Regions from separate parts of the Erwinia sp. SLM-02 genome, predicted to be linked through region 4. Evidence: predicted binding sites of a transcription regulator. Region 4 holds the regulator's gene; each other region holds the start of a gene.

Region 1 (7,324 bases), 770 kb from region 4:
TACCCAGCTGCGGGAAGCGAATAAACACGATCGGCCAGTGGCTGATATCAAAAATCTCGTCGTCCGGCGTTGGGCCGGTGTAAAGCAAATTATCACTCATCCTGTTGATCCTTTTCTTCTACGGAATGGCGCAGTAATGCCACCACAGTCAGCAGCGCCAGCGCGCCGCCCAGATAAAACAGCGGCCAGCTCATCAGTGCCACCGCCTGCGCAAAGCCGATGGTAGCCAGCGTACTGACAAAGCGCCCGACGCCATAAAACGTGGCGTAGTCGGTCGCGGGCTGGCTACCGCGTGACCAGCCGAGAATGCGGGCGCTGAGCACGACATAAATTCCGCTCACCGCCGCCCCCATGCTGACCACTCCGGCTATCGCCAGCCACGGCAGCACCCGCACGTAGCCCACCGCCATCGCCGCCAGGGCGAGGATCCCCAGCGCGGTAAACAGCCAGATCGCGCGCGGCATGCCAAACCGGTGCATCAGCGGCGCGGCAACCCCGGCAGTAATCAGCATAGTGACCGGCCCCAGCGTGCCGACAACGCCACCGATCGTCTCCATCGGTACCTGCATATCGATCAGCATCAACCGGTTCAGCGCCGAGAGCGGAAAGATCACGCAGCAGGTCAGCGTCAGCAGAATCAGCCGTTTGCGCTGTATCGGGTTGCGCAGCAGACCGCGCAGGCTGGCCTTCTGCTGCGGCGCGGCGGCCCGCGGAGCCACCGTCGACTTCGCTCTGCTGACCAGCAGCATCGGCACGATCAGCACCAGCAGGCTGGCGGCGTAGATCAGGAAGATGGTTGCCCAGCCGAAGCGCTGGAACAGCGCCACAAACGCCCCGCCGCCGATCATTGCCCCGATGGAAAGTGCCGCCAGCTTGCACGCTGCCGCACGCGGTCGCCAGGCCGGATCAATGCGCTCCACCGCCAGCGCGTCCAGCGCAATATCCATCGTTGCCATCGCAAAGGCGACACACATCCCCAGAGCAAACAGCAGGCGCAGATCGGCCCCCGGCATGAGCGCCACCGCGGCCACCACCAGCGCGGAGGCCAGCTGCATCGGCACAATCCACGCCAGTTCGGTCGCCAGAAACGGCGGCCGCCAGCGGTCAACCAGCGGCGACCACAGAAACGCCACGCCCAGCGGCAGGTAGAGCGCATACAGCCAGCCCACCGCCCCCAGGCTCATCCCCTGCGCCCGCATAATGGCCGGGAACCCGCCCTGAATCAGCCCCATGGTCATGCCAAAGCCGATATACAGCGCGCTGATGGCCAGCAGCACGGCAAGCTGCCCGCCCCCTGCGGGCGGGCGGTAAAGGTGTTGTTCAGTCACGGTCATCGGCATCACCAGCGATAGTTCACGGAGACGTTCACCACGCGTTCGTTGCCGTAGTTACAGAAGTTGTTGGACAGGCAGGTGACGTAGCTTTTATCAAACAGATTGTTGACGCTCAGGCGGGTGCTTAAGCCGTTGAGGTGGCCAAACCGCTTGCCGAAGTCATAGCCGATCGCCGAATCAAATACCGTGTAGCCCGGCGCATCCAGGCGGACGGCACTGGTGCTGTAAACGTTCGGCGAATAGCCCCCCACCGTTTCCCCTACGTAGCGCCCGCCGCCGCCGACGGTCAGCCCCTGCATCAGGCCGCTGCGGAAGGTGTAATCGGCCCACAGCGAGGCGGTGTAATCCGGGATGCCGATCGGCCGCTGGCCGGCATCAACCGCCAGACTTTTGGTGACTTCAGCTTTGGTATAGGTGAAGGCACCGGTCACATTGATACTGTCGGTGACCGCCATTTTGGTTTCAAACTCCAGCCCGCGCGAACGCTGTTCCCCGGTCTGATACGAGGTCAGCGCGTTGGCGTAGGTCACCACGTTTTTCTGGGTAATATCGAACCACGCGAGCGTGAACAGTGCATCGAGGCCCGTCGGCTGGTACTTCACCCCCACCTCACGCTGCTGTGCTGTATTAGGCTTAAAGGCGTTGCCGTTGCTGCCGGTGCCGGTCACCGGCAGGAACGAGGTGGAGTAGCTGGCGTACGGCGCAATGCCGTTATCGAAGTTGTAAATCAGGCCGACCTTGCCGCTGAACGCTTCATCATCCTGCACGCCGTGCGAGGCGTTGAGATAGTTATCGGTCCGGGTACGCGCGGTGTCATAGCGCCCGCCCGCCACCAGCGTCCAGCTGTCCAGTTCAATCTGATCCTGCAGATAATACCCGGCCTGGGTGATGTGCTGCTTCTGGTTGGTGATCCGTGCCAGCGCCAGACTGGTCGCCACGCCGTACACCGGGTTGAGATAGTCAATCGACGGGGCCGCGCCGTAGTCGCGGATCTGCCGCCACGAGGACTCCTGATAGTCGAATCCGGCCACGGTGGTGTGCGAGAAGCGCCCCGTATCAAACTCCGCCTGCAGTTGCAGATCGGACGTTATCCCCCGCAGGGATTCATCGGTGCCAAGCGCATAGCGGGAAATCGTGTGCCCGTCGGCGGCCAGCGCGGCGGTGCCGACGCTTTTGGTCACGGTAGTCAGATCGAGGTAACGCAGATTGTGGCGCACCGTCCAGGTATCGTTAAAGCGGTGCTCAAACTGCCAGCCCACCGCCGTCTGCGTACGGCTGAATTCGTCATACTCCGGGTCGCCGTCGTTAAAGTTACGCGCAATCTGCCCGGCCGGGCTGGACCACAGGCTGCCCACCGTCGGCAGAACGCCGTAGTAGCCGCCTTGCGGATCGCGCTGATAGCTCGTATTGAGGGTGAAAGAGGTATCCGCATCGGGGATCCAGGTCAGCGACGGTGCCACAAACAGCCGCTCTTCTTTGGTATTCACCACCTGGGTATTGGACTGTCGACCGAGAGCAATCACCCGATAAAGCAGGGAGTTATCGTCGGCCAGCGGGCCGGTGGAATCCAGCCCCAGCTGCATCCGCTTGTGGCTGCCGTAGAGCATCTCCACCGAGTGCTGCGCTTCGCTGGACGGCGCTTTGGACACCGCGTTAATCAGCCCGCCGGGGTTCACCCCGCCGTACAGGGTGGAGGATGGCCCCTTGAGAAACTCAATGCGCTCAATGCCGAAGGTTTCAATCTGCGGGATCACATAGCCGCCGCCGCGCAGCAGGCGCAGGCCGTCCAGATACTGATTGCCATCGGTGGGCGATCCGAAACCGCGAATATAGGGCAGATCGTAGCGTGATGCCGAACCGCGCACCTCCGCTGATACCCCGGCCGAATAGCGCAGCGCCTGGGTCAGGCTCTGTGCGCCCTGCACATCCACCTGATCGCGGGTGATCACGCTGACCGACTGCGGGTTTTTCATCAGCGGGGTATTGGTTTTGGTCCCGGCGGTGCTGTTGCTGGCGACATAGCCGGTCACCGGACCGAGCCTGCCGTTATCCGTGGCTCTGACCACCATAGTGCCCGTACTGGCGGCCGGGTCCGGCGGCAGCCGGTAAATCTGTACGGTGCTGTCGTTGCTGAAACGATAGCCCAGCCCGGTGCCGTTCAGCAGGGTGTTCAGCGCCTGTTCAACGCTCATCCGGCCCTGCACCGCCCGCCCCGTCACCTCGATCGCCTCGTCTTCGCGGAACACCACGGACAGGCCGGCGATGCGGCCGATTTCATTCACCGCCTGCGTGACGGGTTTCGCCGGGAGGTTAAAACTGAACTGCTGTACCTGAGGTTGCTGTACGGCGGCCACCGCCATACCCGTTGCGCCTGCGCCTGCCAGCAGTGCCGAGGCTAATGCATAGCCTGCGCGACGAACTTTCTTGTTGTTCATTAAGGTGCCCCATATCTGATCTGACGATCGCAATTAAACGAAAATAAGAGTAATTATCATTTTCACTATCACTACGATCACGCATCAACAGGCGCACCACTGAACCTGAGAAAGACACTTTTTTATAAAAAAAATATAACCGCCTGTAAAACAGACGTTTTTACTGGGTAACAATCACCAGATAGTCGGTGACTTTGCGCAGGCGGAAGCCAACGCTGGCCTGCAGCGAATCCAGCGCTTTATCGGTATCGGCCAGGGAGAAACTGCCGGTCACCCGCTGATCGGCCAGCGCAGAAGACGGGATCAGCACCCGACCCGGGCGATAGCGCTCCACCTCCCGCATGACATCGCCCAGGCGCGCGCGGTAGAAAATATAGCGGCCGCCGTGCCAGGCCATCGCATCCTGAACGTTAACGCTGGCCGGGGCGGCAACGCCCTGCGGGCTGAACGCCACCTGCTGACCGGGTTTGATCAGGGTCGGCTGCGGCTGCCCCTCGCTGCTGACCGCCACGCTGCCGCGCGCCAGCGTCACCACGCCGCCGCCCTCCTGCAGGCGCACGTCGAACTGCGTGCCCAGCACGCGAACGCTGCCTGCGGGGGTTTCCACAACAAACGGCGTTTTTGAGGGAACCACATCGAAATACGCCCCGCCGCGCAGCAGCTGAACGCGGCGCAGGTCCGCAGTGAGGTCGACGCTGAACGCGCTGTCGGCGTCCAGCAGCACGGTTGAACCGTCCGCCAGCGCCACCTCGCGCCGCTCGCCTTTTGCCGCCACCTGGTCAGCGGCAAAATTCTGCATCCACGACGGGTTTTGCAGCCACAAACCGGCCAGCAGTAGCAGCATCATGGACAGCGCCACAGCCGAGCCAGCACGGCGGCGCGTCACTTTACGTGCGCGATTGTTGTCCATCGCCGCCAGATAGCCGGAGAGCACGTCGGCCTCTTTTTCCGCCAGCTTCTGGCCCGGTGCGGCGGTGTCCAGCCAGACGGATTCAATCGCCCGCCAGGCCTCTTCGTGCGCCGGATGCGCCTGCCGCCACGTCTCACAGGCGGCCCGCTGACGCCGCGAGGGGCCGTTCTGCATAGCCAGAAACCAGCGGCGGGCTTCGGCACGGATCGCGGCATCGTTTAATTTGGCTTTAGTCGACATTGTTCACTCCCGTCGCAGATGGACCTTCGCAGGCGGCAACCGCGCGTGCCATATGCTTTGCCACCGCGCGCGATGAAATCCCCATCACCCCGGCGATCTCCGAAAAACTGCGGCCGTGCACCCGGTTCAGCAGAAAGATGTGGCGTGTTTTTTCCGGCAGCGAGGCCAGCACCTCGTCGATATGGCGGATGTTTTGCTCGGCGGAGAGGATCTCCTGCGGTGACAGCGGCGGCTCGGCAAATGAGTCCGGTAGCTCGCCCTGCAAATACGCTTCGCGGGTCTTCTCCGCCCGCAGATGATCGATAGCCGCGTTGCGCGCACAGCGGCTCAGGTAGGCGGCGGAATCGCCTTTCCACTCGACGGCCTTTTCCCACAGCCGCAGAAAAATATCCTGCACCAGATCGCTGGCCGTGCTGCGACAGCCCACTTTGCGGTCTATCTGGCGCTCCAGGCGTTTACGTTCGGAAAGATACAGCGCTGCGAGATCCTTGCCTTTATCGGCCATAAGATCGAGTCCCGGGGGTAAAGAAAAATACCGAAAAACACACAGATCCTGTGCCATCAGTCTGCGCTGCTGGTCAGTTGGTCGGGGATTATTGCTCAGGCTTTAGGATAATTCTAGTGCGGGCGTGAAAAGATCCTGCGATAAAACATCCACATAAACGTGGGTGTTTTATCGGCTCGCGTCGCGTTAATCTTCCTCGCTACGGATATCAAAGAACCAGAACAGTACAAATCCGAGCACGGCAAAGGCCACAAAGACGATCAGCGTGATCAGCTCGAAGTGTGCGCTCTGCCCGGCAATTTCGGCCAGATGCTGGCTGCTGACGTCCGGCTCCTTAAACAGCATCAGCTGCCATTCGTACTCATTGGTGGTCAGAATGTCCCGCAACGGTTCCCAGACGTGGCTGGCGGCAATCCCCAGACCCAGCGCGGAGAACAGCGAACCGTAGATGCGGTGACGGCGGGAATTCTGCCGGGCGATGGCGTCCTGCATCAGCTGATCCAGACGATCGAGCTGGGCAAACAGCGTGTCGCGCCGATCGTGCAGGCCCCACTGGCGCTGAAGCAGTTCACTCAGCCGATTCTCATCTGCGCGGCTGAACAGCGTTTCGCTGCTGTTCAGCACGTTCAGCGCGTTGACCCGCAGCGCGAAGATCTCCTCTTCCCACTGTTTGTCTTCAATCGCCGACGCCTGCTGCCGGAGCTGTTTCGGCCATTTCTTGAAGATCTCGCGGATTTGCGTCAGGAATGCGGCATAGTCATCGCTCAGCGCGGCAATGCGTTGGGCAACGGCCAGCAGGCCGTCCAGCGCCGGATTATCGGCCGAGCGGCTGAACAGGCTCACCCCCTGCTGATGGCTGACCACCAGCACGTCAGACTGCCAGTACGCCTCATAGCGATCGGCCTGCGGCAGTGCATAAGGCGTGGCGGGCTGCGTGGCGTGGCTGGTTCCGGCCAGCCACGCCTGGAACGACGGCGTGTCGACCAGATAGCTGCTGGTATCGGTTTGCTGAATGCGGGCATCCGGCTGTGACCAACGCCACGCGCAAACGCGCTTTTGCCCTTCATTAAGCGTCGGCGTGTTGTTCACCTGCTCAAGGCGCGGAATAAGATGATCGACAAATCCCTGCTGCCAGATAAGCGGCAGAATATCCTGCCACCAGTCAAGCTTTGAACCCAGCTCACCGGACGCCAGCCGCTTGGGCGCGCCCAGCAGAGTATAGCTGCCGGCATCATCCCACCAGGGCTGATTCGGCGAGCCGGGCAGCGAACCCGATACGTTGCTGTAGCTCTGCAGCGGGCGCGGCTTATCATTCGGGCGCTGGCCGTTCCAGCGCACATTTTCTTCCTGCTCCAGCGCCTGCCAGAGACTTTTCAGCGACACGCCGCTTTTCGGATCGACGGAAATCACCACGTCATTGCCCGTTCCCTGCTCCTGCGGGCGGTAAATGCCCAGCAGGGTAAAGCCGTTTTTACTCCAGGAACGCGTGCGGTCATTGCGGGCAAAAATTTTGAACAGGCCGCTGGGGTGCTGCTCGTTAAGGAACAGTGCATCAATCAGCACCTTACGCTGGCTGTCGGCCTGCTCCACCAGCAGCTGGCAGGTAGCGGCACGCGGTATCGCCAGCTGATACAGCTGATGTTCATAGGCCAGGGCGGCGGCGGCGGCCTGATATTCCGCAGAGGCCACCGGCTGAATACCGTTCAGCGGCGTGTCGGTCTGGTTAATCAGATCGATGAGCAGCTGAATACAGCGGGTAAAACCCGATTGCAGCCGTGCGGGTTGGTACTGATGCGGTTCATGGCCGGCCGCGTTTAGCTGCGCGTGGGCAAAGACCGTGTGCAGGCAGGCGGCGGAGCGGGCGAAATCATCACCGTCCAGATAGCTGCCCTGCTCCCAC
Region 2 (7,324 bases), on a different contig from region 4:
CGTCCGGCCCCGGCCCTTATAGGTATACAGCCCAGCAGCCCCGTAGGTCGGGCTGTAGAGCCCCGGCGCACGCTGTCCCCATGCGGTGGTGTAATCCTCGTCCAGCAGGTTTTCAACGCTGAAGCTCAGCTTGCCGACCGGCAGCGCGTAGCTTCCCAGCAGATCCACGGTGTTGTAGCCGTCGATTTTCTTACCGGCCTCGTCGGACAGCGAGAAGGTCTGGGTGCTTTGCAGACGCAGCGTCCAGTCACCCGGTGCCCAGCCGACCCATGCACTGACCTTCGACGGGCTGGCGCTGTCTACGGTCAGTTTCTTCCACTGGCCGTCAACGCGGGTTTCAGATTTTATGGCGTTAAAGTTGGCACCGGTACTCCATTCACCGTCGTCGAAGAAGTAGTCCACCTGCCCTTCCACGCCGTAAATCCGGCGCTTATCGTCATCGATATTAATGGTCATATCGGATTTGTTGATGCTGATGGTTTTATCCGACAGCGAATAGTACCCGGCGATCTGCGTGCGCAGGTTATCGCCGATCAGGCGCCAGCCCAGCTCATAGGAATCGACCTTAATACCATCAAGTTTGGAGTCGTTGACGTTGACGCTGTTAAGCAGGTTGTAGTGGCCGTTGTTCAGCTGATAAGTGCCAGAGCCGTAATACTTTGCCAGGTCCGGCAGCTCAAAGCCCTGTGAAAAGTTAAACCACAGCTGCTGGCGATCCGTCAGATGGCCGAGGATCCCCGCGTTGAACAGCAGATTGTTGTAATCGGTTTTGCCACCCGGCACGGCATCGGCGGAGGTCGCTTTGCCGCTGGCGATAGCCTGCTGCTGGGCGTAGCCAACGAAATCCTCAACCTTGTTTTCGGTGTACTGATAGCGCACGCCGCCGCTCAGGGTAATCGCGGCAATGTCGTAGCTGCTTTGCAGGAACGGGGCAACGTTGGTGATGCTGTAGCCCGGATAGCGGCCGACGTTATAGGCATTGTCCAGTTTCATGCCGCCGCTTTCTGCGGCCCGGGCAAGGTTGAAGAACTGCTGATTGGCATCGAAGGTTTCGTGCTCAGCATCCAGACCCCAGGTGAGTGTCAGGTCGTCCAGCGGTTTGCTGTTGATGGTCAGCTTGCCGCCGTAGAAATCGGTTTTCTGCTGCGAGGCGCCAATCGACGTAACTTTACCGGCAGAAAGCGTCGGGAATGGATAGAAGCTCAGGCTTTCATCACGATAGTAAATCTGAGCCACCAGGTCCTGGCCCCAGAAATCGGTATTGGCGTACTGCAGGTTAATCAGGTGGCGTTCGGTGCCCGGCAGCCGGTCGGAGTCCAGGTTGCCCTGGTTGTACGCACTTCCGGTGCCGGTGACCGCCGAGAAGTTTTCTCCCAGATACAGGCCGTGCTTACCGTCGGACTGGCTTTTGTAATACTGCGTGGTCAGCTGTAGCTGCTGGGTCTCGTCGATATTGATCGTGCCGGTGCCCATCAGATCCAGTCGGTCTGAATACTGCAGGCCGGTCTGGGTATTATCGATGATAACTTCGTTGCCTTTGCCGTCATACCAGCCGCCGTAGCGCTGATACGCCACCGATACGCGCCCGGAGGCTTTTTCATCACCGCCGCTGACCGCAGCGGCAATATTTTCGTCACGATCGTTATGGCTGTTAAAGCCGCTTTTCAGCCCGGTCTGGAATTCAACCTGGGTACCCGTCTGGCCCTTTTTAGTGACGATGTTGATCAGGCCGCCGGTGCTGCCGCCGCCGTACAGCGAGGTGGCACCGGAAATGACTTCAATGCGTGAAATATTAAACGGATCGATGGAGTCCAGCTGGCGGCTGTCGCTGCGCGAGGAGTTCAGGCGCACACCGTCAACCATCACCATCATCGAGCGGCCGCGCATATTCATGCCGTAGTTGGTCCGCCCCTGGCTGCTGACATCCATACCGGGGATCAGCTGCGCCAGCACTTCTTTCAGCTCTTTCCCGCCCTGTACCTGCTGCTCGATTTCGCCCTGCTCTATTACCCAGGTGGTTTGCGCCATATCGGTCACGCTGTGGTTTGCGCGGCTGGCGGCAACCACCAGCGTGTCGTCTTTCTGCCCCTCCGCCCAGCTCCCGGTGGAACACATCATCAGTAAACAAGGATTTAAAGCCCAGAGAAAACGGTACTTCATGTCATAAATTCCCTTATAAGGAGAAAAATGCGGCTGTCAGCGTCCTCCAGCCGATAAAAATCATACCTGCTAGCGATAATGATAACTTTTATTATATTAATACTTATTAACATGTAAACACCATTTGTAACAACGTGACGATCGGGGACAAGGAGAAACACGCCCAGACAGGAGGCGGACGCAGAGGGGAAATAATGCGCGTAAGGGAATTAAATTCGTATTTATGACGGCGGTGAAATGCAACTAAACGAGCATTTATCCATGCGGGATAGCATCAGAAAAATAGGGCCTCGCCCGGCTTTCTCTTCAATAAATCAGATTTATTTATCTGATAATATTCTTATCGCTAAAAATTCCAACATCATGAAATAAATGATCTTTATTAGCATTTTCTGCTGAGTACATGATAAAGTTGCTTTTAAAATCATCTATATTCTTCCTGGTGTAGAGTTATGCAGCACGAGATAGAGCAGTACATATCAGTTATTCTTAATGAATGGATTCCCCTGAGAGCGAGTCTGCGCGAGGATACCGTAGCGTTATTATCTCAAATCGCTGAGTCCGAGTCAGAAAATCTGACCGGCAAATTCTATGACAGCATGTTGAAAGATCCCGATACCGCCACGCATCTTTCTTACGAGCTGGTGCAGGTCCAGCTGAGCCGCTCGCTGATTAAATGGCTCAAAGCCGTGCTCTGCGTGAAGACCGACGAGCTGGAGCCGCTGGCGAAACAGCAGTACCACATCGGCGGCGTGCATGCGCGGATCGGCATCCCCATCCAGTTTGTTCAGCGCGGCTCCCGTCAGATTAAATATGGCATTTACCAGTATCTGAAAGAGTATGACGCCGATCGTGCGGTCATTTTTGAAGTGAAACATTACTCATCAATGGCGATTGATATGGCGATTGAACTCATGAGTCACGCTTATGCGATGTCTCATCATCGCGCCACGCAGAACGAAGAGTCCTATCGGCTGCACGTGCTGATGAACAATTCGGACCTCGAACAGGGCAAGCAGCAGGCGGCGTTATCGAGCTGGGAAAACGGCGTGATGTACGATCTGATCAGCGGCGCCAGGAAGACCGAATCGTTAATCAGCCTCTCCAGTTCCGGGTTTGGCCTGTGGTTCCGGCACAAATGCGTGAAGAATTTCGGTGAAGATCGCAAAGTGAGTGAAATTCGCCAGTTCATTGAGGCGATCGACCAGGAATTACTGGCCGTTGATGCCGGCGTGGAGCTGGAAGTAAAACAAACGCAGGAACTGCTGCGCGTCATTCATTCCAACTGCCAGCAGATACACATGAATCTGGAAATGTTATTCAGCGACGCCGCGAATATGAAGGACGGCAAAGATGCGCTGACTAATCTGCTGAATAAACGCTATCTGCCGACGATATTAAAACATGAGGTGAGTCTGGCGATTGAAAATAAGCTGCCGCTGAGCGTGGCGATTATTGATGCCGACTATTTCAAGAAGATTAATGACAAATGGGGCCATCCCGTTGGCGATCGCGCCCTGATGCATATTGCTGGTCTGCTGGGCGATAATATCCGCTCCAGCGACTATCTGTTCCGCTACGGCGGGGAAGAGTTTCTGCTGATTCTGGTGGAGGCCGGCGAGTTCGACGCCCGCACCTCGCTGGAGCGGATCAGAAGAACGATCACCAGTACCCCTTTTGAAGTGCTGCCGGGGGAAACCATCCAGATCACCGTCAGTATCGGCTACGCGATCCATAACGGCCATCCCGACTACAACCTGCTGCTGAACAATGCCGATGCTGCCCTTTACGCCGCGAAGCGCAACGGCAGAAACCGGATAGAGCGGTTTTGATTTCGAAACGGTCAGTTAGCGAATTAACCCCGTGCCGTGAGCATCCCTGCTCCACGCCACCCGGGGTCTGAGCGGAAGAGAATTAACGCAAAGGCTTGCCGCGTACCGGCGCATCGCCCGCCACGTAATAGTCGGCGGTGCTGCGCGGCAGCGGCGTGCGGCCGCGAACAGCGTCGGCAATCTTTTCACCGATCATAATGGTGGTGGCATTCAGGTTGCCGGTGATAATCAGCGGCATAATCGAAGCGTCCACCACGCGCAGGCCGTCCAGGCCATGCACGCGCCCTTCCCCGTCAACCACCGCCATCTCGTCGTTACCCATTTTGCAGGTGCCGCACGGGTGGTAGGCCGTCTCGCCGTGGTTGCGCACGAACTCATCCAGCTCTGCGTCGGTCTGGTACGCGTCACCGGGGCTGATCTCTTTACCACGGAAGGCATCCAGCGCGGGCTGATTGATAATCTCGCGGGTGATGCGGATCGCCGCGCGGAATTCAATCCAGTCCTCTTCATCCGCCATGTAGTTAAACAGAATGCTCGGGTGCTGGCGCGGGTCGCGGGATTTCAGCTGCACGCGGCCGCGGCTTTTGGAGCGCATCGACCCGACGTGGCACTGGAAGCCGTGGGCTTCGACCGCGTTGGAGCCGTTGTAGTTAATCGCCACCGGCAGGAAGTGATACTGAATGTTCGGCCAGGCAAACGCGGCGTCGCTGCGGATAAAGCCACCGGCTTCAAACTGGTTGCTGGCGCCGATACCGGTGCCGTTAAACAGCCACTCCGCGCCGATTTTCGGCTGGTTCCACCATTTGAGCGCCGGATAAAGCGAAACCGGCTCTTTGCACTCGTACTGCAGATACATTTCCAGGTGATCCTGCAGGTTCTCGCCCACGCCGGGCAGGTCGTGCACCAGCGGGATGTCAAACTGCTTTAACAGTTCGGCCGGGCCGACGCCGGAGCGCTGCAGGATCTGCGGCGAGGCAATCGCCCCGGCGGAGAGCAGCACCTCTTTACGGGCGTCGGCGCGATGCAGCGTATCGCCGTCACCCACCAGATATTCCACGCCCACGGCGCGTTTACCGTCGAACACGATGCGGTTGGTCAGCGCGTGGGTGATGATTTTCAGGTTCGGACGCGGTTTCGCCTGGTCCAGATAGCCGCGTGCGGTGCTGGAACGGCGGCCTTTCGGCGTCACGAAGCGATCCATCGGGCCGAAACCTTCCTGCTGATAGCCATTCAGGTCTTCGGTGCGCGGATAACCGGCCTGCACGCCCGCTTCCACCATCGCGGCGAACAGCGGATTGTTGCCCGCCTTCGGCGTGGTGATGCTGACCGGGCCGTCGCCGCCGTGCCAGTCGTTGGCCCCGGTGTCGCGGTTTTCCAGCTTGCGGTAGTACGGCAGGCAGTCGAGGTAGCTCCAGTTCTCCAGGCCGGGCTGCTGCGCCCAGCCGTCGAGATCCAGCGCATTGCCGCGGATGTAGCACATGCCGTTAATCAGTGACGATCCGCCCAGGCCTTTACCGCGTCCGCACTCCATCCGGCGGTTGTTCATGTGCGGCTCCGGGTCGGTTTCATAGGCCCAGTTATAGCGTTTCCCCTGCAGCGGGAAGGCCAGCGCCGCCGGCATCTGCGTGCGAAAATCAAAGCGATAGTCCGGGCCGCCCGCTTCCAGCAGCAGCACGTTCGTGTTTGCGTCTTCGGTCAGGCGGGTGGCCAGCACGTTACCTGCCGAACCCGCACCGATAATAATGTAATCAAATTCCATGAGTTGCTCCTCTAAGCTGGGATTAAAACACCGACTGGAAGGTGGCCATCTCAATCTGTACTGACTTGACCTGCGTGTAGTTTTGCAGGGTCATCACGCCGTTTTCGCGGCCGATGCCCGAGTGCTTGTAGCCGCCTACCGGCATTTCAGCAGCGGACTCGCCCCAGGTATTGATCCAGCAGATACCGGCCTCAAGCTGGTGGATCACGCGGTGCGCGCGGTTCAGGTCGCGGGTGACCACGCCGGCGGCCAGGCCGAATTCGGTGCCGTTGGCGCGGCGAATCACTTCCTCTTCCTCGTCGTAGCTGAGGATCGACATCACCGGCCCGAAGATCTCTTCACGGACGATGGTCATCTCGTCGCTGCAGTCGGTAAATACGGTCGGTGCCACCCACGCGCCGTCGTCGAAGCCTTCGCCGGTTAAGCGCTCGCCGCCGCACAGCACGCGTGCGCCTTCGGCCTTGCCGCTGTCGATAAAGCGCATTACGTTGTCACGATGGGCGAAGCTGACCAGCGGGCCGAAGTTGGTTTGCGGATCGTTGAGGTCACCGGCGCGAATGCGGGAAACGCGGAAGCGGATTTTGGCTTCAAACGCGCTCTTGAGGGCCGAAGGAATAAACACGCGGGTGCCGTTGGTGCAGACCTGGCCTGAACTGTAGAAGTTGGCCATCATGGCGATATCCGCCGCCAGATCCAGATCGGCGTCGTCGAAGATGATCAGCGGCGATTTACCGCCCAGCTCCATCGTCACCTCTTTCAGGGTCGAGCCTGCGGCGTTGGCCATCACCTTCTTGCCGCTGACCACGCCACCGGTGAAGGAGACTTTATCGATGCCCGGATGCTCGGTCAGCAGCTGTCCGGTGACCGCACCGATGCCCGGCAGCACGTTAAACACGCCGTCCGGCACGCCCGCCTCGGTATAGATTTCGGCCAGTTTCAGCGCGGTCAGCGGGGTGACTTCGCTCGGTTTGAAGATCATCGCGTTACCGGCGGCCAGCGCCGGGGCGGATTTCCACAGGGCAATCTGGATCGGGTAGTTCCACGCGCCGATGCCGGCCACCACGCCCAGCGGTTCGCGGCGGGTGTAAACGAATGAGGTTTCACGCAGGGGGATCTGCTGGCCTTCCAGCGACGGGGCCAGACCGGCGTAATACTCCAGCACGTCCGCACCGGTAACGATATCGACGCTGGCGGTTTCGCTCAGCGGTTTACCGGTGTCGAGGGTTTCCAGCTCCGCCAGCGCGTCGTTGCGCTCGCGCAGGATGTCTACCGCACGGCGTAAAATGCGTGAGCGTTCCATGGCGGTCATCGCGGCCCAGATTTTCTGGCCTTTACGCGCGGCGTTCACGGCGCGATCGACGTCGGCGGCACCGGCGGCATGCACCTGGGCCAGCACTTCACCGTTAGCGGGGTTGATGGTGTCAAAACGCTCACCGCTTTCTGCTGCGACGTAGCCGCCATCAATATAGAGTTTCTGCTCCGGGAATCGTGACATGGTATCTCCTTTCTCAGGTTATTCGGTTCGTGCAAGCTGTTGACGAATAAAGCGGCTGGTCAGCGTCAGCGCCAGCTC
Region 3 (7,324 bases), 1.7 Mb from region 4:
AGGCTGGAGGCCAGTAAAAGACGCACTGTGTGTTTGTCGGAACGTACTGCGAAACCTGGTCTTGCCTGTTTTTTAACGGTACTGAACATATCTCTTCATCCATTCAGGAACTGCTTGCCAAAAAAACACCAGTCCGGCCGGGAACTTATCGTTAAAAAAAACGTCCCGGCCGCTATCTCCGATCTCATCAGCCACGTGCGGCAGGGGATCGTGTTATGGCTTTTTCAGGGAAAATCCTTACTGCATATTGAGTTAACGATCGCCGCTGAAAAGCTGAGTCGCATATTATTGCAAATAGAAACAATTCTCAATGCCATTATCATTTGCAGTAATAGCGATCGGATGGCGCCATAAACGCGCCCAAAATGAGCAAAAAAAAGCCACCGCGAAGGGTGGCAAAGGGATGACTGAAATTTTTTTAACGCGGGCTTAGTCAGGAAGCCCAATCTGCCGCCGCCGGCAGGAAGCACTGCCGGAGCGGCTGCCCACCGTTACCAGCGGTAGTTCACCGAGGCCACCACGGTCCGGTCGGTACCGTAGAAGCAGGCTTCGGCGTTGCTGCACGAGGCAACATAGCGTTCGTCGGTCAGGTTCTGCACGTTCAGCTGTACGGTGGTGCCTTCCAGTGACGAGACGGCGTGGCCCAGCTCATACTTCACCATCGCATCGTACAGGGTGTAGTGCGGAACCTCATCGGTGCCGGTGGAGTCAGCCGGTGCATCACCCACATAGCGCACGCCCGCCCCCACCGTGAATCCGCTCAGCGGACCGTTCAGGAAGCTGTAGCTGCCCCAGGCCGATGCCGCATGGCGCGGAATGCTGGCCGGCGTGTGGCCCAGCTGCGTGGCTGTGTAGGTTTCTTTGGTCACCGCATCGGTGTAGGTATAGGCGGCGATCAGCTTCACTTCCGGGATCGGCTGCGCGTGAATTTCCGTTTCCACCCCCTGTGAATTCACCTTACCGATCTGCTCGTTATAGCCGGTGGTGCTGTTATAGGAGGTGATGTTCTTCTGATTGATGTCGAACCAGGAAACGGTCATCACCGTGTCGCTGCCGACCGGCTGGAACTTCAGCCCCACTTCCGTCTGTTCGCCGGTGGTCGGTTTAAACGGATCGGTGCCCGGCGCGCCGGTGCTCAGGTTCGGTTCAAACGAGGTGCTGTAGCTGATGTACGGCGACAGGCCGTTATCAAAGGCGTAGAGCAGCCCCGCGCGCCCGGTCAGCTTGCTGTCGTTCTGGGTGACGTCCGATCCGCTGATGCGGTTGATGGTGCGGGTCTGCGACCAGTCGTTGCGGCCCGACAGCACCAGGTTCCAGTGATCCCACTCCAGCTGATCCTGCAGGTACAGCCCGACCTGATGCAGCTGTTTGACGCTGCTGGTGGTCAGGGCGATATCTGCATTATTCACTTCAACGGAGGTCGGATTGGCCCAGTCAAGCTGGTACTTGTCGGAGGTGTGGCGCGACAGCGTGCTGGCCACGCGGCTCCAGCGGTAGTCCAGGCCGCCGAGCACGGTATGGCTGACCTCGCCGGTATCGAACACGCCCTTCAGGTGGTTATCCACGCCGAACTCGTTGGTCATCGCCGTTTCCTGCTGCGGGCGGCGGTTGATGGTGTGGTCGTTCACGCTGGCGCTGGTGGTGTAGACCATATATTTATAGTCTTCATCACGGTGGGTGTAGCGCAGGTTCTGCTGGAAGGAGAGCGCTTCATTGAAGTTATGATCCAGCTCGTAGCCAATCGAAGCCTGCTCGCGCTTGTTGCCGTAGTAGCTCTGATCGTTGATGTTGAAATCATACGGCAGGTAACCGACGCTGGTCTCTTTCAGGGTTCCCGCCATCGGCAGGAAGTTGCGCGATCCGGCCTTCGGGTCGTTCTGGTAGCTGGTCAGCAGGGTGAAGCTGGTATCCGCATTGGGCAGCCAGGCGATCGCCGGCGCAATCGCCCAGCGCTGCTGTTTGTTGTGCTTCACCGTTTCATTTTTGGTGCTGGCAAGGCCGTTAAGACGATAGAACAGCGTGTTGTCGTCATTCAGCCTGCCGCCGAAATCAAACGCCGCCTCGCCCAGGTGATGGTTACCGGTGCTGAGCTTCACTTCACGGATGCTTTCCGCCGTTGGGCGCTTGCTGGTCATTACCAGCAGGCCGCCGGGGCTGACCTGGCCATACAGTACGCCCGCCGGGCCGTGAACCATTTCCACCCGCTCTAACAGCCACGGGTCGATCTGCCCCGCTCCACCGCTGGAGCTGGACAGGCCGGAATGCAGGCCGTCCAGCAGCTTGGGCGCATAGCGGAAGCCACGGCTGATCACTTCGTCATTACGGTTTGAGTTACCGCGATAGTTAGTGACTACGCCGCTGGTGTAGCTCAGCGCATCCGCCACGGACTCAAATGCCTGGTCGTCCATCTGCTCGCGGGTCACCACCGAAATCGATTGCGGGGTTTTGCGCAAAGGCGTACCGGTTTTGGTCCCGGCGGCGCTCTCTTTCGCCACCACGCCGTTTAACGGCGCGGTGACGCTTTCCCGGTTTTCGGCGGTCACCGTCAGGGTGTCCTCTGCAGTGGCACTGCCCAACGGCAGCATCAGCAGGGAGGACGCGAATAAAAGACGGATGGACGTTTTTTCAGAGTGTATTGCCAGGCCTGGCCGTACCTGTTTTATAATCTTTTTGAACATGTTTAGTTCTCTTGTCTGGAACAAACTTTCAGGGGTCACCCCGTAAAGCCGCGGTTATGCGGAACTGATAAGCGCGACGAAAACAGAAAGCACCTTTGCCACTGCGAACGGCGGTACTTCTCTGCACCCCTTCCAGGAGAAAATCGTTATATCTACGGCACTTACCCTCCTCCCCTGGAAAGTTGGGCAGCATGTTATTGCAAATGCAAATTGTTCTCAATAATATTTGCATTAGCGTTATTTGATTTAAGCGTTCTGAATAAGTTGAAATCTAAGTAACATAATGTAACCAAAGGAAAACATCCGTGACGAAAAAATCATGGCCTCGCCCCTTACGACAGCCGTTCGGATGCGCAGCAGCATTGCTAGCAGCGGATAACGTCGGCACAGAGGCCTGGTGGCAGGAGCTGGCGCACATTGGCACGCCGCTGGTGGAAGAATTTTCCATCGATAAAGTGAAAATGAGCTATTTCTGGCGCGATCCGGCCGGCGATGAATCCCACTCCCCGGTGCGCCAGGTCTATGCCGATATCAACTGCGTCACCGACCACCACAGCCCGCAGCCGCAGAGCCTGCACCGCCTGGCGGGGACGGACGTCTGGCACTGGTCAACGGAGATCGACCCGCAGTGGCGCGGCAGCTACAGCCTGATCCCGGTGGGCGCGGCCCAGCTGCCTCCCGCTTTCAGTAGCGATGTGGAAACCCGGGCGCGGCAGCAGCGCGAGTGGTGGATGTCACTGTTCCCGTTCGCCCTCTCCGACCCGCTGAATCACAGCGCGCCGCACTATAACAGCCGCCATCACCCCCTTTCCGCCGCCCATATGCCGGGCGCACCGGATCAGTCCTCGTGGCACCTGCTGGACTCCGGCCATACGCCGCTGGCCGATGCCGGCCGCCTGCAGCAGTTCACATGGCAGAGCGATCGGCTGGGCAACGAGCGGCGCATCTGGCTTTACACCACCGGCCACACCGATACCCCGGAAACCCGACCGCTGGTGCTGATCCTGGACGGTCAGAACTGGGCGGAAGGCAGCCCGCTGTTCGCCGCGCTGGACAGCGAAACCGAAAGCGGCCATTTCCCGGCGGCGGCCTGGCTGTTTATTGACGTCATTAATATGGAATGGCGCGAGAAAGAGCTGCCGTGTAACCCGGCGTTCTGGCAGGCGGTAGAAGAGGAACTGCTGCCGCTGGCGCGCGCCCGCACGCCGTTCAGCGAGGAGGCGGATCGCACCGTGGTCACCGGGCAGAGCTATGGCGGGCTGGCGGCCACCTATGCCGGGCTGCATCGCCCGCACCGCTTTGGCCGCGTGCTCAGCCAGTCCGGCTCGTTCTGGTGGCCGAACATGCAGCTGATCCGCAATTTTGGCGAGCTGAAACAGCGCGAGATGGGCTGGCTGACCGCCCAGCTGATTCAGCGCGATCTTCCCGCCAGTCAACTGACCGTCTTTATGGAGGCAGGCAGTCGCGAAGGCGATATGGCCCCGCTCAGCGAGCAGATGCACGAGGCGCTGGTTGCCGCCGGGCATCGCACCTTCTTCCGCATCTTCTCCGGCGGCCATGATTCGCTGTGCTGGCGCGGCGGTCTGGTTGACGGCCTGCGCTGGCTGCTGGCGGATTTTGCTGACCCTCAGCACCCAGCCTGAACCGCCTGACCCCGGCATCGCGCCGGGGTCACATTTGTCTACCGCGCTAAGGCCTGCGCCTGATGATAGCGCCCGCAGGGAACAATCATCGGCGTGTGCGACACCGGATCGTCGATAATCACGCTCTCCATGCCAAAGACCTGCTGTACCAGCGCACTGCTGATAATGCCGGCGGGTTCGCCCTGGGCGATAATCTGCCCCGCCTTCATCACAATCAGATGGTCGGCGTAGCGGCAGGCCTGATTCAGATCGTGCAGCACCGCCACCAGGGTGTGGCCATGCTCCTGATTGAGCTGGCGGAACAGATCCAGCAGTTCGATCTGATGGGCAATATCCAGCCAGGTGGTCGGTTCATCCAGCAGCAGCAGCGGCGTCTGCTGCGCCAGCACCATCGCCACCCACACCCGCTGCCGCTGACCGCCGGAAAGCTCATCCACGCTGCGCTGCGCCAGCTCGCTGACGTTGGTCGCCTGCATCGCGGCATCCACCGCCCGGCGATCCGCCTCGCTCCACTGTTTCAGCAGCGTCTGATGCGGATAGCGCCCGCGCGCCACCAGATCGGCCACGCTGATCCCTTCCGGCACAATCGCATGCTGCGGCAGCAGACCCAGCTGCCTGGCCAGCGCCTTGGTGCCCATCTGGTGAATATCACTGCCGTCGAGCAGTATCTGCCCGCTGCGCGGCTTCAGCAGGCGGCACAGCGCCCGCAGCAGCGTTGATTTGCCACAGGCGTTGGGGCCGATGATCACCGTGAATTTACCATCCGGTATCTGCACGCTGAGTTCGCTGGCAATCACCTTCTGGTCGTAGGCCAGCGTCAGGTCGGCCGCCGCAAGGCGGGAAGAGAGAGGCATATCGGTCATGAGCGACGAGATTCCCTGATAAGTAACCAAATCAGATACAGGCCGCCGATGCTGACGGTCACGGCACCGACCGGCAGTTGTATCCCGTTAAAGGCGTGCTGGGCGAGCACATCCGCCAGCAGCAGCAGGACCGCGCCGGTTGTGGCGGCAGAAAACAGCGGCATGGCGCTGGCGGCCGTCATCCGGCGGGCAATCTGCGGCGCCGACAGCGCAATAAAGGCAATCGGTCCGGCGGTGGCGGTGGCCACGGCGGTGAGGATAATTCCGCCCAGCATCAGCCACAGCCGGCTCGACTCGGCATTGATCCCCAGCGCGCGGGCGCTGTCATCGCCCATTTCCATCAGCTGCTGACGGCGGCCCAGCAGCAGCGTGGCCATTATCGTCAGCGGCACCAGCACCAGCGCGGGCTGCCCCTTGCTCCAGGTCATGCCGTTCAGCGAACCGGCTCCCCACAGGGCGGCGCTCATTGCGCTTTCCAGCGAGGCGCTGATAATCAGCCAGCTGTTGAGCGCCGACAGCACCGCGCCAACGCCGATGCCGACGATAATCAGCCGGAAGCCGACAATGCCCTGCCGCCAGGCCAGCAGATAAACCAGCGCGGCGGCGGCGATGCCGCCCAGCAGCGCGCCCCCGGCCACCTGGTAATAGTTACCGTTAAACAGGATGATGGCGATCAGCGCGCCGGTGAAAGCGCCGGCATTGAAGCCCACCACGTCCGGGCTGCCGAGCGGATTACGGATGGCGGACTGAAAGATCGCGCCGCTGACGCCCAGCCCGGCGCCGAGCACCAGCGCCATCACCACGCGCGGCGCGCGCCACTGGTTCACCACGGTCTGAAACCCGGCCGGGCCTTCGCCCAGCAGCGCCTGCCACACCTGTCCGGGGGCGATACGCAGCGTGCCGTAGCCGAGCGCAAACAGCGCCAGCATCGTCGCCAGCAGCAGCAGAATCACATTGACCCACAGCACGCGGGCGCTGAGCCGCAGATTGATCCAGCCGCTGGCGCGGCCAATCAGTAGCGTTCGGGAGTGCATATCACTGTCCTTAATTCTTACGCTGGCGAACCAGCCAGATCAGCACCGGTGCGCCGATCAGCGCGGTGACGATCGAAACGCGCAGCTCGCCGTCCACCATCAGCCTGCCGGCGATGTCCGCCGTCAGCAGCAGGATCGGGGCCATTAAAAAAGAGTAAATCAGGATCCAGCGCTGGTCCGATCCCACCCACCAGCGGGCGACGTGCGGCACCATCAGTCCGACAAAGCCGATCGGCCCGACCAGCGCGGTAGCCGAACCGCAGAGCAGCATCACCGCCAGCAGCGCCAGCAGGCGAATGGCGACCACCCGCGTCCCCAGCGCCGCCGCCAGATCTTCCCCCATGCTGAGGTTGTTCAGCGAACGCGATGCCACCAGCGCCAGCGCGGCACCGGCCAAAATGGCGGGCGCGACCACCGCCAGATTGTGCAGATCGCGGATGTCCAGCGTGCCGGCCTGCCAGAAGCGCATCTGGTCGAAGGTTTGCGGATTAAGTAAGGAGAGCGAGGAGGTAAAGCCGCCGAGCACCGCGCTGAGCGCCACGCCCGCCAGCGTCAGGCGGATCGGATTCACCCGGCCGCCGCTGAGGGTGCCGATCAGCCAGACGGCAATGCTGGCCGCCAGCGCGCCGCACCAGGCAAAGCCGAGCCAGCCCGCCATGCTGTTGACCCCGAACAGGGTAATGCCAAGGGCCATCGCAAAACTGGCCCCCGAATTCACCCCGAGGATGCCGGGGTCAGCCAGCGGGTTGCGGGTCAGCGCCTGGATCACCGCCCCTGCGCCACCGAGCGCCAGGCCCACCAGCAGCCCGGCGAGGGTGCGCGGCAGCCGGGCGTTGAAGATTATCGTACTGTCCGGCCCCTGCAGATTGCCAAACAGGCTCTGCCACACCACCGACGGCGCAATTGACCTCGCCCCCATCATCAGGCTGGCAAGGGACACCAGCAGCAGCAGGGCCAGGCAGACTGCCACACCGCTCAGGCGGGAAGCATAGCGCGAATCCACCGTTTCCGGTGGGTTAGCGGGCTGAGAACGGTGGAGCGACATCCCTGACAATCCTCTCTAAATGGCGAAATAACTCTAAGAATGATGAATAATCCGTCACCGG
Region 4 (7,324 bases):
CAATGGCTGCGTCAGTATCAGGCGTTCTTCAGCACCGCACTGACGATTTCTACCGCTTCTTTCTCGATTTTCTCGCGGTGCTCAGCACCGAGGAAGCTCTCACAGTAGATTTTGTAGGCATCTTCAGTACCGGAAGGACGCGCGGCAAACCAGCCGTTTTTGGTCATCACTTTCAGGCCACCGATGGATGCGCCATTACCTGGCGCAGCGGTCAGACGATCGGTGATCGGGTCGCCCGCCAGCGTATCGGCGCTGACCATCTCAGGAGAAAGCTTCGACAGGGCCGCTTTCTGGGCTGACGTTGCCGCCGCCTGAATACGGTTGTAGCTTGGCGCACCGAAGCGTTCGGCCAGTTCATCATAGTGCTGCTGCGGATTTTTGCCGGTGACGGCGGTAATTTCCGCGGCCAGCAGGCACATGATGATACCGTCTTTATCGGTTGACCATGGGGTGCCGTCAAAGCGCAGGAAGGATGCGCCCGCGCTCTCCTCGCCACCGAAGCCAAAGGTCCCGTCAAACAGACCATCAACGAACCATTTGAAGCCTACCGGCACTTCCACCAGCTTGCGGCCGATATCGTTCACAACACGGTCAATCATCGCGCTGGACACCAGCGTTTTGCCTACGGCCACATCCTTGCCCCACTGCGGACGATGCTGGAACAGATAGTTCACGGCAACGGCCAGATAGTGGTTAGGATTCATCAGCCCGGCGGGGGTGACGATGCCGTGGCGGTCATAATCAGGATCGTTGGCAAAGGCCAGATCGAACTTGTCGCGCAGCGCCAGCAGCCCCGCCATCGCACACTCGGATGAGCAATCCATACGGATCACGCCATCTTTATCAAGGTGCATAAAGCGGAAAGTCTGATCGACGGCATCGTTTACGATGGTCAGATCGAGCTTGTAGAACTCGGCGATGCGCTGCCAGTAGGCAATGCCGGAGCCGCCTAAAGGATCGACGCCAATTTTCAGACCGGCTTTCTGAATCGCCGGAATATCCACGATCTGCGCCAGGCCTTCAATATAAGGCTGGATCAGATCCTGCTCCTGCAGATGGCCGCTCGCCCAGGCCTCATCCAGAGAAATGCGCTTAACGTCTTTCAGACCGCCCTGAATCAGGACGTTGGCACGATCCTCAACCACTTTGGTGACGTTGGTATCGGCCGGTCCACCGTTGGGTGGGTTGTACTTAATGCCGCCGTCTTCCGGTGGGTTATGGGACGGCGTAATCACGATACCGTCCGCCAGTGCCGCACCGGCTTTGTTATGCTCAAGGATCGCGTTGGAAATCGCAGGCGTCGGCGTATAGCCATTATCCTGCTGCACAATCACATCCACACCGTTGGCCGCCAGCACTTCCAGCACCGAAATAATTGCCGGTTCGGACAGCGCATGGGTGTCTTTACCCACATAGCAGGGTCCGGTCACGCCGTTCTTTTTACGTTCTTCGGCAATAGCCTGAGCAATGGCCAGGATATGCGTTTCATTGAAACTGTGACGACCCGCGCTACCGCGATGACCTGAGGTGCCGAATTTAACGGCATGTTCAGCATTGCCCAGTTCAGGCTGCAGTACGTAATACTGCGATGTTAATTGTGCAACGTTAATTAAATCGCTCTGCCGGGCTGGCTGCCCGGCACGGGGGTGATTGGCCATTGGCGCTTCTCCCTGACGCTTCGGTTAAAGGGTACCGCAAACTTTCTCGGTCAGTTCCGCCGGGAACTGCATCGATAACATGATATGTTCCACCATGCTGCGCTTACGGCCGGTATTGGTATTGGTGATCACCCAGTAAGGGGTGCCCGGAATATGCTGCGGCTTGGTATGCGTGCCGTTCTGCGTCAGCGTCTGCTGGTTGCCCGCGAAGTAGACACGCGTGCGGCCATGCAGCGACTCGGTGGCATCGCCAAAGGCTTTGGCGTCCAGGGTATACAAAGTCGATAAGATCAGCATAAACCTGTTCACCACTTTCTTCTGCTCGGCATACTCATCGGAAAGCAGCAGTTCACGCACCGCGCGAACGCGATCCTGCGGGCGAGATTCAGATTTCACGGCGGCTGGTTCTTTTGCCGCCTGCGCAGCCGGTGCCGGTGCCGCTGGTGCTGTCTGGCCCGCGGTGAATTTCAGCATACGGCGTAAAATGTCCGATGCGCTCTCCCCAATATGCTGAGTATGGCTGGCAATATAGCGGTATAGCTCTTCGTCGACTTCTATCGTTTTCATCTTTATCCAGTACGGTTGTTGCTTCTGTCAGAATCGGGCATAAAAACAGGCGCGATCTTCAGGATCGTCCGTTTTCTGAAACCTGGATCCTAACTTCAGGATTATAAAGTTAAATCCACTCCGGGTGTAGCGTAAGCCCTCTTTGCCAGCAAAAGTCAGAATTTGCCGTAAAAAGATCGCGGGCACCGTCTGTGCTACCCCCGGCAGAAAATGTAAAATCCATGATACCCTAAGCCTTCGTTTCAACTGTAAGAACTTTGCTATGAATTTGAATGTCCGCCTGCAATCTGAACAATCTGCGACTGACGATTTACCGCTGGTGTTAATTCACGGGCTTTTTGGCAGCCTGGATAACCTTGGCGTGCTCGCTCGCGAGTTAAAACAGCATCGCCGTCTGATTCAGCTTGATGTGCGCAACCACGGGCTTTCTCCCCGGTCGCCGGAGATGGATTACACGCTGATGGCGCAGGACGTGCTGGAAACGTTAGACGGGTTGGGCGTCGAGCGCTTTGGCGTTATCGGCCACTCAATGGGTGGTAAAATTGCCATGAAGTTAACCGCCCTGGCAGCGGATCGCGTAGCGGGGCTGGTGGTCATCGATATGGCACCGGTCGCCTACCCGACGCGCCATCATGATGATATTTTCTCCGCGCTGCAGGCGGTGACGGATGCAGGGATCGCCTCACGTAGCGAAGCGGCCGCGCTGATGCGCCAGACGCTGGCGGAAGAAGGCGTGATCCAGTTTCTGCTAAAATCGTTCCACGAGGGCGAATGGCGCTTCAATGTACCGGTGCTGTATCAGTGCTACGACCGGATTATCGGCTGGCAACCGCAGCCCGCCTGGCCGCATCCCGCGCTATTTATACGCGGTGAACGTTCACCCTATCTGGCGGATGAATATCGTGACGCGCTGCTGGCGCAATTCCCTCAGGCGCGGGCCCACGTTGTAACGGGGGCGGGGCACTGGGTGCATGCTGAAAAACCTGATGCAGTTTTACGCGCAATTCGTCGATTTTTTGTGCTGTAAAAACAATTATTTCCCTATGTTGTTAAAACATTGTCGTCATCACTTTCACTGGGGTATGATGCGCGCTGACATTTTTCCGCTGGTGATTTTTCCGGCGGATAACGGCCTGACACATCAGAAATCCAGCCTTTCAGTATCACTATTCTATGGCAAAAGAGAACACGGACCGCACAACGCTCGATCTGTTCGCAGATGAACGTCGCCCGGGACGACCGAAAACTAATCCGCTGACGCGTGATGAGCAGCTGCGCATCAATAAACGCAATCAGCTTAAGCGCGATAAAGTTCGCGGGCTTAAGCGCGTCGAGCTGAAAATGAACAGTGAAGCCGTTGATGCGCTGAACCAGCTGGCCGATGCGCGCAATATGAGCCGCAGCGAGCTGATTGAAGAGATGTTGCTGAACCAGTTAAAACACCTTCAGTCCTGAACGTCGCGCGCGCCCTCAGGGCACAATGCGACAAAAGCAGCAGGATTACTCATTTATCCGCTCCCGGCGGTCTGCTATCATTAACGCCATCTGCAAAAATTTTGGCAGCCACCATATCATTAAGATTCAAGAGGTTATTAAACTCATGGCAATCGTAGGCATTTTCTTTGGCAGCGATACGGGCAATACGGAAAACATTGCAAAGATGATCCAGAAACAGCTGGGTAAAGACGTTGCAGAAGTTCGTGATATTGCCAAAAGCAGCAAAGAAGACCTTGAAGCCTTCGACATTCTGCTGCTGGGCATTCCCACCTGGTATTACGGTGAAGCCCAGTGCGACTGGGATGACTTTTTCCCGACGCTGGAAGAGATCGACTTCAACGGAAAACTGGTTGCCCTGTTCGGCTGCGGCGATCAGGAAGACTACTCAGAATATTTCTGCGATGCGATGGGCACCATCCGCGACATCATTGAGCCAAACGGTGCGATTCTGGTAGGCCAGTGGCCGACCGAAGGTTACAACTTTGAAGCCTCTAAAGGGCTGGCCGATGACAACCACTTCCTTGGACTGGCCATTGACGAAGACCGTCAGCCGGAACTGACCAATGAGCGCGTTGATAAATGGGTGAAACAGATTTTTGATGAACTTCAGCTGAAAGAAATCATCGAAGCCTGATGCCAACGGCTTGATGTGGGAGACATCTCACATCAAGTCAGTGATTTTTCCTATAGAAGTAATAGATACGTATTTGTAACTTCCACCTGTAAAAATGTACAATAACCCTATCGGTTACCCGCTTTCTCATCCTTCAGCATCTCTGAACGATCTTTTTCCATCACCGGGCGAAGGGATGAGATAGAGCGAAATGTTAACTTAGTACGATTTGGACGCGAGCCTCCCAGGACGTAATGACATTAATCCTTACATCCAACAGTGGTTTCAGGCATTCCTGTTGTTTTCATTTCGATGTATGAGTTCTATACTGTGACGCATCCAACTCTAGCGTCAACCGATGTTCAGGGCTTTTCAGCCACTAAGTGACTAGCAAAGTAACAGGACAATATCCGCATGACTGACAACAATACCGCATTAAAGAAGGCCGGCCTGAAAGTCACGCTTCCACGACTGAAAATTCTGGAAGTGCTTCAGGAACCAGAAGGCCATCACGTCAGTGCGGAAGACTTGTATAAGCGCCTGATTGATATGGGCGAAGAAATCGGTTTAGCCACGGTTTACCGCGTGCTTAACCAGTTTGATGACGCAGGGATCGTTACCCGTCATAACTTTGAAGGCGGTAAATCCGTTTTCGAACTGACCCAGCAGCACCACCACGATCACTTGATCTGTCTGGACTGCGGTAAAGTTATTGAATTCCGTGATGAGTACATTGAAGCGCGCCAGCGTGAAATCGCAACGCGCCACGGAATTAAACTGAGCAACCACAGCCTGTACCTTTATGGCCATTGCTCTAAGGGCGACTGCCGTGAAGACGACACGCTGCACGATGACGAGTAATTTGTTCTGAAATCAGCATGAAACCGGTGGCTATCCACCGGTTTTTTTTTGCCTGTTATCCGGCATAGACCGGCAGGACGTTCCAGTAGGATAATACAGACACCAGCGCATTCACCGCCCCAAAGATCAGCACCAGCACGATCGGAGCCATCCCTCCCCTGACCTGCCATCCCGCCGTGGCAAAACGCTGTCGCGCTTTTCGTGCCAGCATCGCCGGCGTGATCACTGCCCACAGCGTTGCCGCCAGCCCGGCGTAGCCAATCGCCACCAGAAAACCGTTTGGCCAAATCATCGCCGCCGTCAGAGGGAGAATGAAGGTGACAACGGTCGTTTTTAACCGACCGAACGCGGAGCGATCGAACTTAAACAGGTCGGCAAGATAGTCAAAGAACCCCAGGCTGACGCCGAGGAACGAACAGGCCACGGCAAAGTTCGAGAAAATATCCAGCAGCAGATTGAGATAAGGACTGTGCAACACACCGGAAAGTGCGGCAACCAGCACGTCGATATTCCCCCCCTGAGCGGCAATTGCTTTGAATTCATGCCGTGGGATGTTCCCCATCGTGCCGACGATCCAGATAAAATAAATCGCCAGCGCCAGCAGCGTGCCGAACACCAGACAGCGGCATACCCGGCTGCCGTTCTTCTGATAGTAACTGACCAGCCCGGCAATATTCCCGTGATAGCCGAATGACGCGAGGCAGAAGGGGATAACCATCCACAGATAGCGCAGGTAGTGGCTCTCTTCACTCTGGCTGTCCAGCAGTTTTACCGGTTCGATATGCCACAGCAGACCCCCAAAGATGATAAGAAACGTAATCACCTTAGCGCCGAGGAAAATCAGCGTCATACGGCTGACCATCGCGGTACCCAGCCAGATAAACACCGCCACCAGCAGCGTGAAGGCGAAACCGGCGCTGCGGGCAGAAACCGGCAGTGAAAGCTGGCTCAGCGTGTGCTGAATAATGGCTCCGCTGGCGGAGATATAGGCATAGGTGAGGATCCCCAGAACGAAGGCCACCGACAGTCCGTTAATCAGGTTCCAGCCCCGGCCCAGCAGATCGCGAGTAATGGTGTCGAAGCTGGCCCCGGCGGGATAATGCAGGCTGGCCTCCAGGAACAGCAGCCCGGAGAGCAGCATGCAGAACCAGGTGACAACCAACAGCGCAGATGACCACAGGAACCAGGCACCGGACATCACCACGGGGAGTGAGAACATCCCGGCACCGATAATGGTGCCGCTAATAATTAAGGTTCCCCAGAGTGTCGAAGGCAGGCGGGCGGTGGAAACCGGTAAATCCATGACTAATCCTTAGCAAAAAACGGAAACTCGCCGCCATCACCGGAATTATTCACTGGATGTACGGCATCAACGCCGCACATTCTACACAATTACGCACTCACGAACTAGTACGGTAATCAGTTTGTTACCATCGTTTCCTGCAGATAGCGCCAGCGCGGCGGCTGGGTTGCGCAATTAATTACCGCCAGCGAAATGCGATGAGTGTGATTCTCCTGCTGATGCTGCAGCTCGTGGTACTGAATAACCACTTCATCCCCCCGCTGCGAAATGACTTTGCACTGCTCAATGGCGATCGTCATCCCCTCCCGTGCGCCGGTTAAGCGGCCGAATAAGGCCTCAACCTCTGCCAGCGCCAGGGTTTTTCCGGCCGGTGTGACCATCATAAAATCGTCATCAAAATGCGTCAGCAGCTCAGTAAGCTGACTGCCGTCGCCGTGAAAGACAGCCTCAATCAGCTGGTGCAGCACAATCACGCTTTGCGAAGCCTTGTCGGTTAAATCTGTCATTGAATTTCCTTATGAAAACGTCGTTGATAAATCAGCCACAGCGGCAGTAATCCGACCACGGCCGCAATAATAAATGCAAGATGCCATGCCCTTTCACCGGGAAAATAGTGGCTCAGTAACGCCAGCAGCAGCGTAAACAGCGCGGTACCCAGGCTGAACGTCAGCTGGCGGTTAATATTCCACAGCGTACTGCCCCGGCTCATCTGCTGCTCGTTCAGCTCAATTAATGCCGTGGTCTGCGCACAGTTCGCCGCGATCCCACCCCCGATCCCCATCAGCAGATAGGCCGCACACAGCACCTCCCCATCCCCCGGATGAC

Evidence for each region. Region 4 encodes Fur, which represses iron uptake genes when iron is present. Its sites were predicted from a motif close to ATAATAATGAGAACNACTATCAA; they were not measured.
Region 1: the regulator Fur is predicted to act here: its motif matches at 3,813-3,835, upstream of PGH32_RS05600 (TonB-dependent siderophore receptor).
Region 2: the regulator Fur is predicted to act here: its motif matches at 2,233-2,255, upstream of PGH32_RS22330 (TonB-dependent siderophore receptor).
Region 3: the regulator Fur is predicted to act here: its motif matches at 2,882-2,904, upstream of fes (enterochelin esterase).

Annotation. Positions count from the first base shown of each region.
Region 1 covers NZ_JAQISN010000001.1:1,216,218-1,223,541, reverse strand. Annotated here, with positions in the region: gene PGH32_RS05610 (hypothetical protein) at 1-100, opposite strand, end outside; gene PGH32_RS05605 (MFS transporter) at 93-1,334, opposite strand; gene PGH32_RS05600 (TonB-dependent siderophore receptor) at 1,340-3,769, opposite strand; gene PGH32_RS05595 (FecR family protein) at 3,930-4,919, opposite strand; gene PGH32_RS05590 (RNA polymerase sigma factor) at 4,909-5,424, opposite strand; gene PGH32_RS05585 (hypothetical protein) at 5,611-7,324, opposite strand, start outside.
Region 2 covers NZ_JAQISN010000005.1:250,512-257,835, reverse strand. Annotated here, with positions in the region: gene PGH32_RS22330 (TonB-dependent siderophore receptor) at 1-2,160, opposite strand, end outside; gene PGH32_RS22325 (diguanylate cyclase) at 2,613-3,992, shown strand; gene betA (choline dehydrogenase) at 4,075-5,751, opposite strand; gene betB (betaine-aldehyde dehydrogenase) at 5,774-7,246, opposite strand; gene betI (transcriptional regulator BetI) at 7,265-7,324, opposite strand, start outside.
Region 3 covers NZ_JAQISN010000001.1:2,182,857-2,190,180, forward strand. Annotated here, with positions in the region: gene PGH32_RS10195 (TonB-dependent siderophore receptor) at 1-89, opposite strand, end outside; gene PGH32_RS10200 (TonB-dependent siderophore receptor) at 492-2,678, opposite strand; gene fes (enterochelin esterase) at 2,984-4,321, shown strand; gene PGH32_RS10210 (ABC transporter ATP-binding protein) at 4,360-5,184, opposite strand; gene fepG (iron-enterobactin ABC transporter permease) at 5,181-6,218, opposite strand; gene fepD (Fe(3+)-siderophore ABC transporter permease) at 6,229-7,263, opposite strand.
Region 4 covers NZ_JAQISN010000001.1:447,808-455,131, reverse strand. Annotated here, with positions in the region: gene pgm (phosphoglucomutase (alpha-D-glucose-1,6-bisphosphate-dependent)) at 18-1,658, opposite strand; gene seqA (replication initiation negative regulator SeqA) at 1,683-2,225, opposite strand; gene ybfF (esterase) at 2,488-3,252, shown strand; gene ybfE (LexA regulated protein) at 3,399-3,680, shown strand; gene fldA (flavodoxin FldA) at 3,826-4,356, shown strand; gene fur (ferric iron uptake transcriptional regulator) at 4,750-5,196, shown strand; gene mtr (tryptophan permease) at 5,252-6,499, opposite strand; gene PGH32_RS02205 (hypothetical protein) at 6,616-7,005, opposite strand; gene PGH32_RS02200 (MFS transporter) at 7,002-7,324, opposite strand, start outside.